DNA from 2 places in the Variimorphobacter sp. HTMS_6 genome. Region 1 is predicted to be linked to the other one. Evidence: riboswitches for the same ligand, from Rfam matches in the RefSeq annotation. Region 1 holds a riboswitch; the other holds the start of a gene.
What was found. A riboswitch is a leader RNA that binds a small molecule or an ion and turns the genes downstream of it on or off. The one in region 1 is predicted to bind cobalamin.

Region 1 (8,598 bases):
AGAAGGATATCGCAGGCTTTGCTCAGATAATCCGCTCTCTTATGGCTGGAGGGATTATAGATAGCGATACAAAAGTCTCCTGCGGCAGCTGCCCTTAATCTCTTCTCGATCACTTCCCAGGGAGTTAATAAATCACTTAGGCTGATGACACAATAATCATGATTGATCGGTGCTCCAAGACATGCCGCTCCGCTGTTTGCAGCAGTAATACCGGGTATTATGGTTAGTTCACAGTCCGGATATTCCTTACCCACCTCATACATCAAAGATGCCATTCCGTATACTCCTGCGTCGCCGCTACAAATCATCGCTACCTTTTTCCCCTTTTGTGCCTCTTCAAAGCACATCCTACAACGCTCCACTTCTTTCTTCATCGGAGTGGACAAAAACTCTTTTTCAGAAAATCGATCTCCCAATAAGTTCAGATAAACGGTATATCCAATAATAACATCACTTTCTTCCAGAACCTGAAGTGCCTGTGGAGTCATCATCTCCTCAACACCGGGACCCATACCTACAACAACAATATTATGCTTCATCAAATCTTACACTCCATCTTTTCTCTGCGATTGCCACAGTCATTCCATTCTCTATTGTTTTCTTAATTTTAATGAAAGCTCCTTCACCACCGCAAACAACAGCAGCCCGTTCACATACATTATCCACCCCAACCTGTTCCTCTACAAAGGAAGAGGATAAAAAGCTTCCTTCCAGCTCATTCAATGTGATAGCGTCATATGTAAAAAACGGGAGATTATGATGCTTTGCCAGATCAATCATTCCTTCTTCCTCTTTCTTACGGTCAATGGATGCAATCGCATATACTCCCTCCCATAGAATTCCGGCCTGCTGCAATTGATTTGATATGAAGGCTTCGAGTTCTTCAAAGGTTTTTCCTTTTCTACATCCGATTCCGATTACAAAAGCCTTCGGACAAAGCAGCAAATCAGCATTCCGTTCATCCGTACTGTATGGGGATATTAATATGGATACCTTTTTGTCCGGAGCATATGGCTCCCAATTAAGTTCCTGCGGTAGTTGATTATTTTGTTCTTCCGATTGACCCACACGTGATATCGTAACCTTCTCACCCGCAAGAATCTTAGTGGAAACCTTCTCAATCCCTTCTCTATTTCTAATCCAAAGATTGTTCTTTTTTGCAAATACATCAACTGCAAATAGTCCGTTCACATCCGTTGCTGTTGTAATAACAGCCGTCGCTCCAATCCTCCCTGCAATCTCCTTTGACAGTTCATTTGCACCTCCGTAATGGCCTGAGAGTATCGGAATTACAAAGCTTCCTCCTTCATCAACCACGATCACCGGCGAATCTTTCAGCTTATCCTGTACAAATGGTGCAATGGCACGAACTGCTATTCCGCAAGCACCTATAAAGATTAGTGCATGGTGGTGTAAAAATTGTTTCTCTGTCCATTCACTGAGACTTTCCTTCACAAAAGGGATGGTCTCATCCTGTAAATTGACCAAAATCCCTTCTATATCTTCTCGTTCATTCTTAAAATGAAGCAATACATCTGTTGAGTTGTGATTATTTTCTGCCAATCGCTCAATAAATTTATTTGCGGGAAATGTTTCTATATCATTCTGATTCATATCGGACTTATGCTTGGTATAGAGCAAAATCTCCTCATATTCCTGAATCCATACGTTATCTATCAATACATTGTTTTGAATTTCGTTATTCCTTGTTAAGAGTTCTATGTTCTCATATGAAGGCTCACTGTCGCAAACAATATTATCTTTTTTTACTCTGGTTACTTCTTTCTGCAGCTTTGGTGTTTCTAGACATCTCTTTATTCTTATTGAAAGCTCCTTACCCCTATCTGTGAAACTGATTATGCTTATCTTCATATCCGTTTTCCCCGAAACTCTGTCTCAAAATCCGGTGCATAGAGTCTTGAACGTTTATAATTTTGATGTAATATTGCATTTCCAACAAGAATTAATGCTGTTTTTGTAATGTAATGTTCCTTAGCTGTTTGTTCCAAAGTATCCACCGTACAGATGTATGCCTCTTCCTCTGGCCATGTGGCTTTATAAATAATTGCGGCCGGAGTAGTTGGCATATATCCACCTGTAACTAATCGATGAGATAATTCCTTCAACATCCCGGTACTGAGATAGATAGCCATAGTCGCACCATGCGCAGCAAAGCTTTCTATACTTTCTCGCTCCGGCACTGGGGTTTTCCCCTCCATCCTGGTAATTATCAGGCTTTGGGAGATATCCGGTAAAGTATATTCCAGATTTAAGGAAGCTGCTGCGCCAAAGCAGGCGCTGACACCGGGACAGGTCTCATACTCGATGGAAAGTTCATCGAGTATATCCATCTGTTCCCTGATTGCTCCATACACACTGGGATCACCGGTATGAAGTCTTACGATGATTTTTCCAAGATGATTTGCTTCCTTAATTACCTCTATTACCTCTTCTAATGTCATCTTGGCACTATTGTGAATCTCACATTCTTTCTTTGCATATCCAAGTAATTCAGGATTAACCAGAGAACCGGCATAGATGATGACATCCGCTTTTTCCAATAATCTCATCCCTCTCACTGTGATTAAATCAACTGCACCGCTTCCCGCTCCGACAAAATACACCATAGCCTACTCTCCCATTTCCTTTATTCTATATAAAAGTTTCTCTGCTCCATTACTTTTTATCAACTCTCCATATTCATTCGAGTACATAATACATTCGATATGAATGTTACCTCCTCCACGTCTATTTAGATAGAAACATGCCTTATCTATCACTATTTCCATGGCTTTCTCCAGCCTTCCTGCTTCCATAAGAATTCGAATACCTTCCTCTGTGGTTGGTGCATTCAGTATCGCCTGTGCTTCGCTAACATTAATTCCAGCCTGGACTCCTGCCGATGCCATCAGCTCCATTCTGCAATCTCCTTCCTTGGAATGAGTATTCATCATTCCTCCGGAAAGTTTGATCAGTTTTCCGATATGTCCGGTCAGGAGCATCGACCTAATTCCTAATCCCACCGCCATATCAATCGTATCACCGATGTAATTACTGCATTTCACACTTTTATTCAAATCATATTGATACGTTCTCTTCATAAATTCCAGTCCGTAATTCCCTGGTGATACCGCAATCTCTTGATAACCCTCTGCTTTTTTTACATTCAGCTCCACTCGGATGGTATCTAATAATGCCTGACTGCTCATCGGCTCCACGATACCAGAAGTTCCAAGAATGGAGATTCCTCCAATGATTCCAAGCTTTGGATTGAAGGTTTTCTCCGCAAGCCTCTCTCCCTCTGGAACGGAAATCTCAATTACAAGCCCTCCTTTATAATCCACAAGCTCACATACTTCCCTAACTTCCCTGAGAATCATCTCTCTCGGAACATGATTAATTGCTGCATTTCCGATTGGCTGATCCAAACCCTTCTTTGTCACTCTACCGACACCAATTCCTCCGTCAATTAGGATCTCTTCACTTCTCTTCTCGTCCATAAGCTCTGTTCTTCCCATGGTAACGGTAGCAAAAACAAATGCCCCGGTCGTGATGTCCGGGTCATCCCCGCCGTCCTTTCTGACCGCGCAGCTGACTCTGGTTTCCTCTCTGGTAATCTCTTCTATCTGTGCTTCAAAAGGAATCCCCTTAGGAGTCTCGATTCGAATCGTTCTTTTCTCCTGACCGGTTAGGAGCATATATGCTGCTGCTTTTGAGGCTGCTGCTGCACAGCTTCCGGTTGTAAAACCATAACGCATATTAACCCTCATCTACCTTCCGAGTTCGTAGAGTAGTGCATTACAAATCGCTGCTGCGACGTTGCTTCCGCCCTTGCGCCCTCTGTTTACGATATATGGAATATCTGTTTTTAGGATTAATTCCTTCGCTGCGACCACATTAACAAAGCCTACCGGTACACCTATGACAAATGCCGGGCGAAAGATATTATTTTGTATCATCTCACTTAGCTGAATCAGTGCGGTGGGTGCATTACCAACCGCAAAAATTACCGGTTTCTGAATCTGAGCCGCCATCTCCATACTGACCGATGCTCTGGTAACATGCCTTTGCTTTGCAAGCTCAACCACCTTTGGATCTGCCATATAGCAATGGGCTTCCCCTCCAAATCGCGCCAAGACATTCTTATTAATTCCCGCCAACGCCATATTGGTGTCGGTTACGATATCAGCTCCATCTTTTATCAATTCCTTTGCTCTCTCAATCGCTCCCTCAGAAAATGCTAAAGTATGTGCATATTCAAAATCCGCGCTGGTATGTATTACTCGCTTTATAACTGGTTCCTGCTCAGGAATCAACGTAATATTCTGTTCCTTCAACTCTTCCGTTATAATCTCAAAACTCTTTCTTTCAATATCCTCTGGTAATACAAACTCTATTTGATCCATGGTTATCCTCTCTTTAAGTAATGAATTAATAATTCACAATGTCTTAGTAAATAAAAAACCTCCATGTCACAAGTGACATGGAGGCAAAAATAGACGTAGTAAGTCCTATTATCCGTTCCAAACCAGTTACTCGTGGCTGTAAATACTTCATTTAAGGCAGGTCTCCTGGCTAAAAGATCATCGTATACGGCAGCCTTCCCGATAAATTATCAGTGACTATATTTGCCGTAAACTCCCTTATCACAGTGACGAGTTCGTACAGGAATTGCACCTGTTTCCCTTTTCATCAGAACATAGCATAAGCTTTTCTGACACCTTAAATGTATTCAGTTATTGCATTCATTATATTATACCATTCTCACATATACAAGAACTTTATTATTATACTTTGAATCTGGAATCAACTATGCTTCGTGATTAAATCCCCATCCGGTTCAAGTCCTGAATTAATGTTTACTTGACTATGTATCTTCATTCGATAGTAATAAGCCGGAATCAAAGGAATCAAGGCAAAAACCCATGCAATCGGGTTCGCAAGACAGATTCCCATAAATCCCATCGGTTTTGTGAGAACAACAACCACTAACCCCCTAGCTAATAACTCAAAGATTCCTCCCATCATTGGCAGAAAACCATACCCCAGTCCCTGGAGAGCATTACGATAAACAAAGATTAACCCTAAAGGGATATAGAATCCTGCTACCGCGTAAAAATAAATCTGTGCCTTATCGACTACTTCGGCACTATTTCCCGGAACAAATAATTTAACTAATAAATCCCCGAATACAAGCACAGCCGTCATAGATATAAAACCACAGATAACTGTCAGAATAATACTTGCTTTTACTCCCTCTTTCACACGATCCATTCTCTGTGCACCGGTATTTTGCCCTACAAAAGTAGCCAAACTTGCACCAAGGGAGGGAAATGCCTGCACAATTATATTTTGTATCTTACCTGCTGCCGTAAATGCAGCGATATACACTGTTCCTAATCCATTCAATGCAACCTGAACCATCATCGTACCGATTGCTGTGATGGAGAATTGAAGCCCCATCGGTGCTCCCATACTGATTAAACGTCTCATACTTTTGAAAGAAAAATGAGCATCTTCTTTCTTTATTCTTAAAATCGAATACTTTTTCAACATATGAATCAAGCATAAAATCGATGCAAAAGCCTGTGATATTACAGTTGCGTATCCTGCCCCCTCAACTCCCATGGACAGTCCAGGAATAAACAGAAAATCAAGTGCAACATTCAGAACGGAAGAAAGCACTAAAAAATAAAGAGGTGTTTTACTATCTCCAAGTGCTCTTAAAATAGCTGCAAAGATATTATAAGCAACGGTTGCAGTTAATCCCATATAAATAATTGAGATAAATCGTTCGGTATCTGCAAATATCTCTTTGGGCGTATTCATAACTTCTAGTATCCATCTATTTGCCATCAATAATCCTACCGTCATTATTACTGCCATCCCAATGCAAAGATAGTATGACATTGCTACATTATGTTTCACACCCTCGGTATCGTCTGCACCAAAGCGTTGCGCAACAATAATTGAAAATCCTCCAGTCATTCCCATAATCCATCCGATTACCAAAAAGGTCAGTGATCCGGTGGAACCAACTGCTGCCAGAGCATTTACACCAAGATATTGCCCTACGATAACGGAATCAATTACGTAGTACAATTGCTGAACGATATTTCCGATAAAAATCGGGACTGTAAATCCGATTAGTAGTTTCATTGGGTTCCCTGTTGTCAAATCATTTGGCATAAAAAAAGCCTCCTTCTGTCTGTTCTTCTATGAATTGCAAAACATATTCCTTAAGCAATACGATATATCCAACAGTACTTATTCTATGCTTAATCTCGAATAAAACAATGTAGTCTTTTATTCTTATCCATGTTTTATACTGTAATATCCGACAAAAAGGAAGAATTCGCTTGTGAGATTCTCCCCCCAACTACAAATCACACTAGCAACTTGCCATAAAAACAGGTGCTCCGTTAATAAGAGCACCTGTTTTTATTTATTGGTTTTTATTTATTGGTTTTTATTTAATCGCATTTATTTTATATAACATTATTATCTTTAGATCACCCAGAAGTTACTGTGAAAGGCGATACTTCGATATACATCAAGACGTATCCACTTCTTAGTAAATCCCAACTCATTACCATCTTCTATTGCTTTATACTCCTTAAGAAATTCATGAAGCGTACCTTCCGAGGTTACAGCCACACCGAAGCCTCTCCCGTTCGTAATCGGATAACCGCCAAATTTGAAATCATCAATTGACTGAATGTCCTCTATCTTTCGATTTCTTACCTTAATTGCCACCCAATCACGAAGTACTAAGATATCAAAATCATCAGGATATTGATAGCTGTCCCCTTTCACCGGTATCTCCTCGTCAATGGTATAACGTTTTTCCTCCGGCTTATATTTTGAAACTGTTAAGCTTTCAAGATTATAATAGAACTCCTCGAATATATCTCCTCTGGCTTGAAATTCATTATAATAGAAGGTGTTCTGCTCTTTATTATCACCGGATTCCCGATCAAAATCTTCTACCACACCGCAGGCTGAGGTCATATTCGTGATACGATTAATTAGTATAAGTTCACCCAAGGTCTTATGTGATTTAAACTGATCGACCGATATTTTCTCAGCCAATATGATGTTACAGGAAGCGATTTCATTCTTCACTAAGTGATCGGTGCTTTTATGTTCTCCTGTATTAACATCGATCCTATACTCAATTCCAGTAACTACACCAGGAATCAACTTTGTCCCGATTTTAACAAAAAAGTCCTGATTCACTAAAAGTTTGGAATCATCCATCCACAATATGGTTGCGGTTAATTGCTTGGAGGTCGTAAGTTTTGGGTTTTTCGTCAATACGCACCCTCTAGACACATCCACTTCTTTATTTAGCTGAATGGTTACCGGCTGTCCCTCCCCTGCACTATGTACTTCCTGATCAGTGACATGGATACTCTTTACAACAGCTCGTTCATTGCTAGGCAGGGTGATTATCTCATCGCCGACTGATATCGTCCCCTCCTCAATCTGACCCTGAAAGCCTCGAAAGGTATGGTTCGGTCTGCACACTCTTTGCACCGGCATATAAAAATCCTTCTCATCTTCAGCGTGATTAATCTCAACCTGCTCCAAATGAGTGAGTAAGGCTTGCCCTGTGTACCATGGAATATTTATGGACTTCGAAGTTAGGTTATCACCTTCTGTTGCTGATATCGGAATGATTATTACATCCTCCAAGGATAATTCTGTGGTTAGCTCGTCAATCTCTTTTTTGATCTCCCCAAAGCGTTCCTCACTGTAACCAACAAGATCCATCTTATTTACCGCAAATACAAAGTGTTTTATTCCCATCAGGGAGCAAATTCTTGCATGTCTTCTGGTTTGCACCAATACGCCTTGCTTGGCATCCACAAGAATAATTGAGAGATCGGCAAAGGATGCTCCAACCGCCATATTTCTAGTGTACTCCTCATGTCCCGGTGTATCCGCAACGATAAAGCTTCTATGATCCGTTGTGAAGTAACGATATGCTACATCTATCGTAATACCCTGTTCTCTTTCTGCCATTAAACCATCTAGTAAGAGGGAATAGTCAATTGCACCTTCGCGGCTACCCACCTTAGAATCAAGCTCGAGCGCACGTTCCTGATCTGCATACAACAGTTTAGAATCATATAATAAATGTCCGATCAGAGTGGATTTTCCATCATCAACACTTCCACAGGTTATAAACTTTAATAATCCATTCATCTAGAAATATCCCTCCCTCTTTCTTCTCTCCATGCTGCCTGCCGCTTCATTATCGATTACTCTGCTGGTTCTCTCGGAGGATACAGCGCTTAAGGTTTCGTCTATAATTTCATCCAGAGTAACCGCCTCGGATTCACATCCGCCGGTTAACGGATAACAGCCAAGGGTACGGAATCGTACCATCTTGTTCTCAACCTGCTCTCCGGGTAAGAGCTTAATTCTATCATCATCCACCATGATGATATTGCCATCACGATAGATTACCGGGCGCTCCTTTGCATAATACAGGGACACAATATCAATATTTTCTCGCTGAATATACTGCCAGATATCCTTCTCTGTCCAGTTGGATATCGGGAACACTCTCATGCTCTCCCCTTTATTAAT
Region 2 (8,598 bases), 1.6 Mb from region 1:
ACCCTGTATCCGGTTCGCCCTTTATTGTGCCTAAGGGACGTTATCATGTAAGTTAGGCTGATAGACATTATTCGAGATAGATTAAAACAATAAGATAACAAACGCAGAAATAAATTGCTTAACGGTGTTTGGTTTCTCTCACCTCTTTTCAAGGTGTAGGAGAAATTAACATCGTTTATTTAGTTTTGCTATACAAACACCAGAATAGGACACATTGTAGAATAAGGGAAAATATGTTATAATTCTGCATGGGATATTGAGTTCGTATGCCCAAAAGGTTAAGGAATTCAAAGGGGGTTGAGTATGGAGGCAAGAGAGAGGTTATTTCAATATAAAAAGATTTATGACCAGCAAGGCAGCGAGGAATTATTCCTAGCAGCTATGAGGGAATCGATCGATTATCATGATAAGCATTGCGAATTCTATCATGAACTGATCAAGAAAAAAGGATTTCATCCGGAGCAGATAAAAGAGATAGATGATATTGTAGACATACCGCCCATTCCGGTGGATTATTTTAAAAAACATGAGGTGAAAAGTATTAAGGAGGAAGAGGTAGAGGTTCATGCAACCTCGTCAGGAACCTCCGGTCAGAAAAGCCAAATCTTTCTTGATAAAAGAACTGTGGAACTTGGTACAAAAATGATTATTAAGTCAATGTTCTATCATAAGTTTGTTTCGGTTATTCCGACGAATTATCTATTACTTGGTTATGAGCCAAAGACCGGTAATGATATGGGGAATGTTAAGGTTCTTACCGGTATGACACGTTTGGCTCCTGCACTGCATAAATTTTTCGCGCTCAGACCGATGGGGGAGGAATATCGGATCGATTATTTCGGTATTATGAATGCACTGATAAAATATGATAAACAGAAGCTTCCTGTTCGTATAATGGGATTCCCATCTTATCTTTATATGTTGTTATCAACGATGAAGGAAATGAAGATAAAACCTTTAAAGTTAAATAAAAAATCAATTGTATTTACCGGTGGGGGATGGAAAAAGTTTAATGATATTGCTATTAAAAAAGAAGACCTTCATGCATTAATTGAGGAAATGCTAGGCATTCCGGCAAAAAATTGTAGGGATTTCTATAGTGCTGTAGAGCATAGTGTGGCTTATCCGGAGTGCTGTAATCATCATATGCATGTACCGATTTGGAGCAGGGTAGTAATTCGAGATGTACAGACACTGGAACCGCTCGGATATGATCAACCAGGATTTCTAAACTTTATCAGCCCTCTGGTATCCTCCATGCCACTTTCCTCCGTAATTATGGGAGATATGGCAGTTCTAAGGGATGGAAGTAAATGCGGATGCGGGATTACCACACCGTATTTTGAGATAATTGGCAGAGCAGGAACTAAAGATGCTAGAACCTGTGCAACTTCCGCTTCTGAACTAATGGGGAATTAAATTGCGAAAATCAGGATATGAGATATTTATTTGTTATATAATTTGCTGGTTGAAGAAAGGCGAGGAAATAATATGGAGCATATCTTTCGAGGGAAAGTGATTTCAGAAGATGAGCGGAATCATTATCTTTTAAAACTTGAAGAGACACTGAATAAAGATTTATTGCTGGGTCCGCCGGACACTCATATGGTAATCAATGCAATTAAGATATTAGTGGAGCAAACTGATTTTGAAGCATTTCATCAACAGTTGATTGAGATGGGGATGAGTAGCTGGAAAGCAGAGGACTTAATTAATACGATTCGTGATGGACTTACTCCGGAAGCGCTGACACTCAAAATCGAGCGAGAATTAGGAAATGATTTTTATAGGTGGAGAGATGTTGAGAAAAATATTCAGGAACGCCAACAGCCGATGGGAGTAATCATACATATCGGAGCAGGAAATGTGGTTGCACTGTCCGTATTAAGTGTGTTGGAAGGTTTGTTGTCCGGTAATATCAATATATTAAAGCTACCATCCTATGAAGGAGGCATCTCGTTTCAACTGCTAAAACAACTCGTGAAAATTGAACCTAGGTTAGAACCATATATTTATGTTTTTGACATCTCGTCAAGAGATACCGACACGATAAAGAAATTCGGAGATGTGGCTGACGCTATTATCGTATGGGGCTCTGATGAGGCGATTAGCGGTATACGAATGATCGCACCTCCCAGTTTGCCAATCATTGAATGGGGACACCGAATTAGTTTTGCTTATATGACACCGGGAGAACATATGGAGAATGCATTTCAGCAATTAGCGCATGAGATTTGCTTAAGTGATCAGCAATTTTGCAGCTCTCCGCAGTGTCTGTTTATTGAAATAGATGATATCGCTTTGCTCGAACAGAGCGCATTTCAATTAAAAGAAGCATTGTACTCAGCGGGGGAAATGTATCCACCTCAACCATTAGGGATTCATGAGCAGGCAGAGGTGACCTGGACGAAAGAGATGATCAAGCTCGAAGAAATCGAGGGAACACAAAAACTGGTGGAGGGTAAGGAACGTGATTTTAGCATTATGATTGATGTGGAACCTTCGTTAAAGGCATCTCCTTTATATCGTAACATTTGGCTTATGCCAATTAAGCGAGACGAAATCATGAAGATATTAAGAATACATAAGGGGCATCTTCAAACGGTAGGCTTAGCATGTAGTGAGAATGAGTATGAAGAGTTAACCGATTTGTTTTATAAGGCAGGAGTAAATCGTATCACTTCCTGCGGATCTATGTCACTTACCTACATTGGTGAACCTCACGACGGGAAACCCTCCTTGTTACAATACACAAGGTGCGTTAGCAGATGTAAAAATCAGAATTAAATGATTTATGGAAAACTAAATATTGCCCAGAATTCAAATGATATTCCATACAATTTGAAATATAAACTATAGTACTTCAACTAACTGTTAATAGTACTTGAAGCCTTGGAAAGATTTTGTGAAAGCAGTAATTGAAATAAAATATAGTGCTATGATATAATACAACTTATAAATGCATTGTATTCCCATACATAATATATGTGATTCGTCGATGAGGTAATAAAAACAATTAGGTATAAACAAATCCCTTAAGATGAATAATGCTAATAAATTACGAGAGGAGAATCATTATGACTAAAACAATATATTTGGCAGGAGGATGCTTTTGGGGTACTGAGCAGTATCTTCAGAATGTGAAAGGGGTATTATTCACAGAAGTAGGCTATGCCAATGGAAATACAAAGAATCCAACTTATGAAGAGGTTTGCCATAACAACACAGGCCATGCGGAAACTGTTAAGGTGGAATATGATGGTAGTGTAATTGGGTTACCATTTGTACTGAATCTTTATTATGATGTAATCAATCCTATAAGCGTGAACCGACAAGGCGGAGACAGCGGGGTGCAATATCGTACCGGTGTCTATTATGTGGATAGTCAGGATGAAGAGGTGATAATAGAATCCATCCGGGAACTGCAGAAAAAATATAAGGAAAAGATCGCGATTGAAGTAAAACCTCTATCAAATTATTATAAAGCGGAGGAATACCATCAAAAATATCTTGATAAGAATCCAACTGGATATTGTCATATCTCAAGGGATAAATTCGAGACGGTGAAGACCGCTGTAGATCCAACGAAAAAGTAAAGAGTGATATTATGATATCTTCGTAGAAAGAAAAATCTATGATTCCTTGCAATATAGGATAAGAACCGATATAATATTGAATTACAATATGGTGCTTTGCAAAAAGTTAAAAGGGAATGTGGTTTAAGTCCACAACAGCCCCCGCTACTGTAAACGGTTTGAAAGCTGTATGAATTAGTCATTGGTGAAAGGTAGAGCTTCAATCATTTGCCGGAAACATTGTTTCGGTTGAAAGGATTGCCTGGATCTGAGAAGACCGCAGTAAGTAAGATAACCGTAAGTCAGGAAACCTGCCATATATATTTGTTTTGCTACACTTCGGAGGGAAGCGGGAGCAGAAGGAGCACATTATGACAGGTGATCTTACCTTCTATGAATTAGATCATTCCGGCAGAATAAAAGACAGGATTCAAATATCATTGTCATTATTAATATAATTTTAGTCGGGCTTTGATTGGAATAATTAAATTATTCCGATTTAAGCCCTTTTGTTGTGTCTTCCAACCAAAAAAATGAATATATCAACCTATTCATATTGGATAAAAGTGCATAGAATTAGAGGATTGGATGCTTTAGGCAGAGAATTATTATAAATAATGATATAAGAATAATTATCAGATAGGAAGGAGGGATTCTACATGAAACTACCAAGAATAATGATTAGTGCACCCTCGAGTGGAAGCGGTAAAACCATGGTTACTTGCGGGCTTTTGCAGGCCTTGGTTAATCGTGGACTGAAGACCGGAGCCTTTAAATGTGGTCCGGACTATATCGATCCGATGTTTCATACGAAGGTTATCGGTGCAAAATCGAAAAATCTGGATGGCTTTTTTACCGATGCAGATACGGTTAGGTATCTATTTGCACGAACTGCGGGAGAATGTGAGATCTCGGTAATTGAAGGTGTGATGGGCTTTTATGACGGACTTTCCTCCACATCCGATCAGGCATCCTCCTATGAGATGGCCAAGATCACGGATACTCCGGTTATACTAGTGATAAATTGTAAAGGGATGAGTTTATCCATATTACCCATTATTCAGGGATTTCTGAACTTTAAACAGGATAGCCATATTAAAGGGGTGATTCTTAACAGGATTTCGGAACGGTTATATGGAGATATCAAGAGAATGATTGAAGAGGAGCTATCCGTTCGTGTACTGGGGTATATTCCACATGTGGCAAATCTTGTGATTGAAAGCAGACATTTGGGGTTGGTCTTACCGGAAGAAGTGAAGGATTATAAATATAGGTTAAATGAATTGGCACGGATATTAGAGCAAACGCTTGATATCGATGAGATCCTCGAATTGGCAGATCATACATCGGAACTAACTTATCAAGATCCCGTTGTACCGAAGATAGAGGGAAGCGTCAGAATTGCAGTAGCGATGGATGAAGCGTTTTGCTTTCACTATGAAGATAATCTTCAACTACTTCGGGATATGGGAGGAGAGCTTGTAGAGTTTTCCCCGATGTATGACAAAGAGCTTCCGAAAGGAGTACTGGGATTAATCCTTAGCGGAGGGTATCCGGAATTAGCCGCAAAGCAGCTGAGTGAGAATGTGTCGATGAAGGAATCTATAAAAGAAGCAATGATGAACGGCTTACCTTGTATTGCGGAGTGTGGAGGCTTTATGTATCTGCATCGTAGTATGGAGAATATTGAAGGTCAGAGATATCCGATGGTAGGTGTAATTGATGGAGAGGTGTATAAGACAAATCGATTGAACCGTTTTGGATATATTGAATTAAGCGCAAATCACGATCAGCTTCTATTTAAGACAGGGGAAAGCGTCAGAGGACATGAGTTTCATTATTTTGAAAGTACATCTTTGGGCTCATCTCTAACTGCCCGTAAACCAAATCGAGACACTCAGTGGAACTGTATTCATGGTAGCGATACGATGGCATTAGGCTTTCCCCATCTTTATTATTATTCCAATCCACAAGTGCCCTACCGATTCTTAGAAAAGTGTAGGGAATATCATGAATGAAATAAAACAGAAGGCGGAGGCTCTCTTGAAAAAATTTGAAGATATATTGAATGAGATTGAAGGTTCAAATAAACATGCGATGACAAACTGTAGACATAGATGGGATAGTATCGCAAAACCATTACATAGTATGGGTAAGCTGGAGGAAGGGATAATTAAGATTGCCGGAATTATTGGTTCTACACAGATAGAATTAAATAAAAAGGCACTTGTAATCATGTGTGCAGATAACGGTGTTGTGAAGGAGGGAGTCACACAGACCGGAAGTGAGGTTACCGCAATTGTAGCGGAGAATTTCCTTGACATGAAATCCTGTGCCTGCGTAATGGCAAGGCAGGCAGGAGCGGATGTATATCCAGTAGACATCGGAATAAATCGTGATACCAGATTGGGGAATCATAATAAGATTGCTTATGGTACCGGGAATATTGCACGGGAACCTGCTATGACTAGGGAACAGGCTATAAGGGCAATTGAGGTAGGTATTAATATCGTGTTCAAATTAAAGGAACAGGGATACCAAATCATAGCGACCGGCGAGATGGGAATTGGAAATACGACGATAAGTAGCGCAATTGCAGCTGTTATTTTGGATGTGCCGGTGGAAATGGTTACAGGTAAGGGAGCAGGGTTAACAGATGAGGGCTTAATAAGAAAAGTCAAGGTTATTAAGCAGGCTATTGAGAAAAATATTCCGGATAAAAATGACCCTTTAGATGTATTGGCTAAAGTAGGCGGATTTGATATCGCCGGAATTGTAGGATTATATCTAGGTGGGGCAGCGGCAAACGTACCCATAGTGGTCGATGGATTTATCTCTTCGGTCGCCGCTTTGGTTGCTACAAGGATAGAACAAAAGGTGAGTGACTATATCCTCCCGTCCCATGTATCCAAGGAAAACGCAGGAATGTTAACATTAAATGCGCTTGGAATAAGCCCGTTCCTTACATGTGATATGTGTCTTGGCGAAGGTACCGGTGCGATAGCGCTATATCCATTACTGGATATGGCATTAGCGGTGTACCGGGAAATGAGTACCTTTGAAGAAATCGAGATAGAAGCATATCAACCATTATAATTGTAAGTAGAATAAGACTTTTATATAATAAATAATTCATAAGGAAAGGTATGGCTAGATTTATGATATCAGTGATAATCGGTGGGAGCGGCAGCGGTAAATCAGAATATGCAGAAAATCATATAGTGAAATTGTCAAAAGACAAAGAAAGCTCTTTGATATACATTGCTACCATGCAACCTTTTGATGAGGAAACCAGAATCAAAATCAAGAAGCATCAGAAGATGAGGGAATGCAAGGATTTTTCTACGATAGAATGCTTTCTCGGTCTGAAGAAGATTACAATACCCCCACATTCCTCTATTCTATTAGAGTGTATGTCGAATCTGGTTGCAAATGAGATGTTCTCGGCTTACGGTGCTGCAGGCAATACAATCGAAGAGGTTTTATCGGGGGTAGAAGGTTTAATTCGTCAGTCTGAGAATCTGGTTATTGTGACAAATAACATCTTTGAAGATGGCATTACCTATGATTCTACAACACTGGAATATATGAATGTGTTAGGTATAATCAACCAGAGAATCGGTACCAGGGCAGATCAGGTAATCGAAGTAGTTCATGGAATTCCTGTTGTATGGAAGAAAGAAAAAATGAGATAAAGAAACAAATGAAAGGCAGGAAGTATGATGCGTATCATAAGGAGTTTTATTATTGCATTCGGGATGTATTCAAAATTACCAATGCCAAGAGTGGATTGGTCAAAGGAAAACATGAGATATGTAATGTGTTTCTTCCCGGTCATTGGTGCGGTTATCGGAGGTGTACTTTATCTGTGGGATTACATCGCAGGTATGCTAGATGTGAGCCATATTTTGTATACCGTGGTCATCATAATCCTTCCATTAATAATTACAGGTGGAATCCATATGGATGGGTTTATGGATACAACGGATGCACTTCGTTCCTATCAACCGATGGAGAAGAAGTTAGAAATATTGAAGGATCCGAATTCAGGAGCGTTTGCAGTTATATCATGTGTGGCATATTATCTGATCACGTTTGGATTCTGGTATGAGGTGAATAAGGAAGTGCTTCCACTTCTGGTAATTGGATTTGTTCTGTCCAGGGCGTTAAGCGGTCTATCCGTTGTTACCTTCCCTCTGGCAAAGAACAGCGGACTGGTAGCCATGTTCTCGAATGAGGCAAAGAAGAGAGTGACCGCTTATGTAATGATGGGATACATCGTGGTATGTGCGGCATTAATGGTCATCATTCATCCATATTTGGGAGTTTTTTGTCTAATCGGTTTAGCAATTACCTATCTTTATTATTATCTTATGTCTAGGAAGGAATTCGGTGGTATTACCGGAGATGTGGCAGGGTATTTCCTGCAACTATGTGAACTTGTACTTGTAATATGTGTGGTAATCGGAGGAAAGTTATGTGGTTAATTAGCGGAGGCGCTTATCAGGGTAAATTAGAATATATACTGACCAAGACTGGAATGAATGAGAAGGATGTAGAAAGAGGAGAAGAGTGTTTCTTGGAGGAGTTATTAAGTAAACCAATTGTAAATCATTTTCACTTATGGATTGACCGTATGCTGAAGGAGGAGAGAGATCTGGATCCGTTGATCGATCAGATAATTGAGAAAAATCCATCCATCATTATCGTAGTAGATGAGCTTGGATGTGGCGTAGTTCCTGTAGAGCCCTATGATAGAAGGTATAGAGAGATAACCGGAAGAATTTGTTGCAGACTTGCACAGGAAGCGAAGGAAGTACACCGGGTTATGAATGGTATAGGGATGGTGATCAAGCATGATTGAGGTAGTGTTAATCCGTCACTTTGCCACGGAAGGAAATCTGTCAAAGCGCTACATCGGAAGTACGGATGAACCGCTTAGTGAGACCGGCGTTAATGAGAAGAGTAAACACCATTATCCTAAAGTGGATGCTGTTTTTATAAGTCCGATGATTCGATGTTG

Region 2: linked by a shared signal. The riboswitch ahead of AC6IWN_RS09515 (cobyrinic acid a,c-diamide synthase CobB) and the one ahead of AC6IWN_RS02365 (precorrin-8X methylmutase) in region 1 are both predicted to bind cobalamin.

What each region holds. Positions count from the first base shown of each region.
Region 1 is NZ_AP046094.1:529,090-537,687, reverse strand. It holds gene cobJ (precorrin-3B C(17)-methyltransferase) at 1-539, opposite strand, end outside; gene AC6IWN_RS02380 (cobalt-precorrin 5A hydrolase) at 529-1,872, opposite strand; gene cobM (precorrin-4 C(11)-methyltransferase) at 1,869-2,627, opposite strand; gene cbiD (cobalt-precorrin-5B (C(1))-methyltransferase CbiD) at 2,631-3,758, opposite strand; gene AC6IWN_RS02365 (precorrin-8X methylmutase) at 3,771-4,406, opposite strand; cobalamin riboswitch at 4,545-4,740, opposite strand; gene AC6IWN_RS02360 (MATE family efflux transporter) at 4,807-6,189, opposite strand; gene AC6IWN_RS02355 (sulfate adenylyltransferase subunit 1) at 6,508-8,211, opposite strand; gene cysD (sulfate adenylyltransferase subunit CysD) at 8,212-8,598, opposite strand, start outside.
Region 2 is NZ_AP046094.1:2,113,737-2,122,334, reverse strand. It holds gene AC6IWN_RS09535 (ABC transporter ATP-binding protein) at 1-56, shown strand, start outside; gene AC6IWN_RS09530 (LuxE/PaaK family acyltransferase) at 304-1,419, shown strand; gene AC6IWN_RS09525 (acyl-CoA reductase) at 1,492-2,787, shown strand; gene msrA (peptide-methionine (S)-S-oxide reductase MsrA) at 3,078-3,596, shown strand; cobalamin riboswitch at 3,669-3,908, shown strand; gene AC6IWN_RS09515 (cobyrinic acid a,c-diamide synthase CobB) at 4,235-5,593, shown strand; gene cobT (nicotinate-nucleotide--dimethylbenzimidazole phosphoribosyltransferase) at 5,586-6,671, shown strand; gene AC6IWN_RS09505 (bifunctional adenosylcobinamide kinase/adenosylcobinamide-phosphate guanylyltransferase) at 6,722-7,270, shown strand; gene AC6IWN_RS09500 (adenosylcobinamide-GDP ribazoletransferase) at 7,295-8,062, shown strand; gene AC6IWN_RS09495 (bifunctional adenosylcobinamide kinase/adenosylcobinamide-phosphate guanylyltransferase) at 8,053-8,439, shown strand; gene AC6IWN_RS09490 (histidine phosphatase family protein) at 8,432-8,598, shown strand, end outside.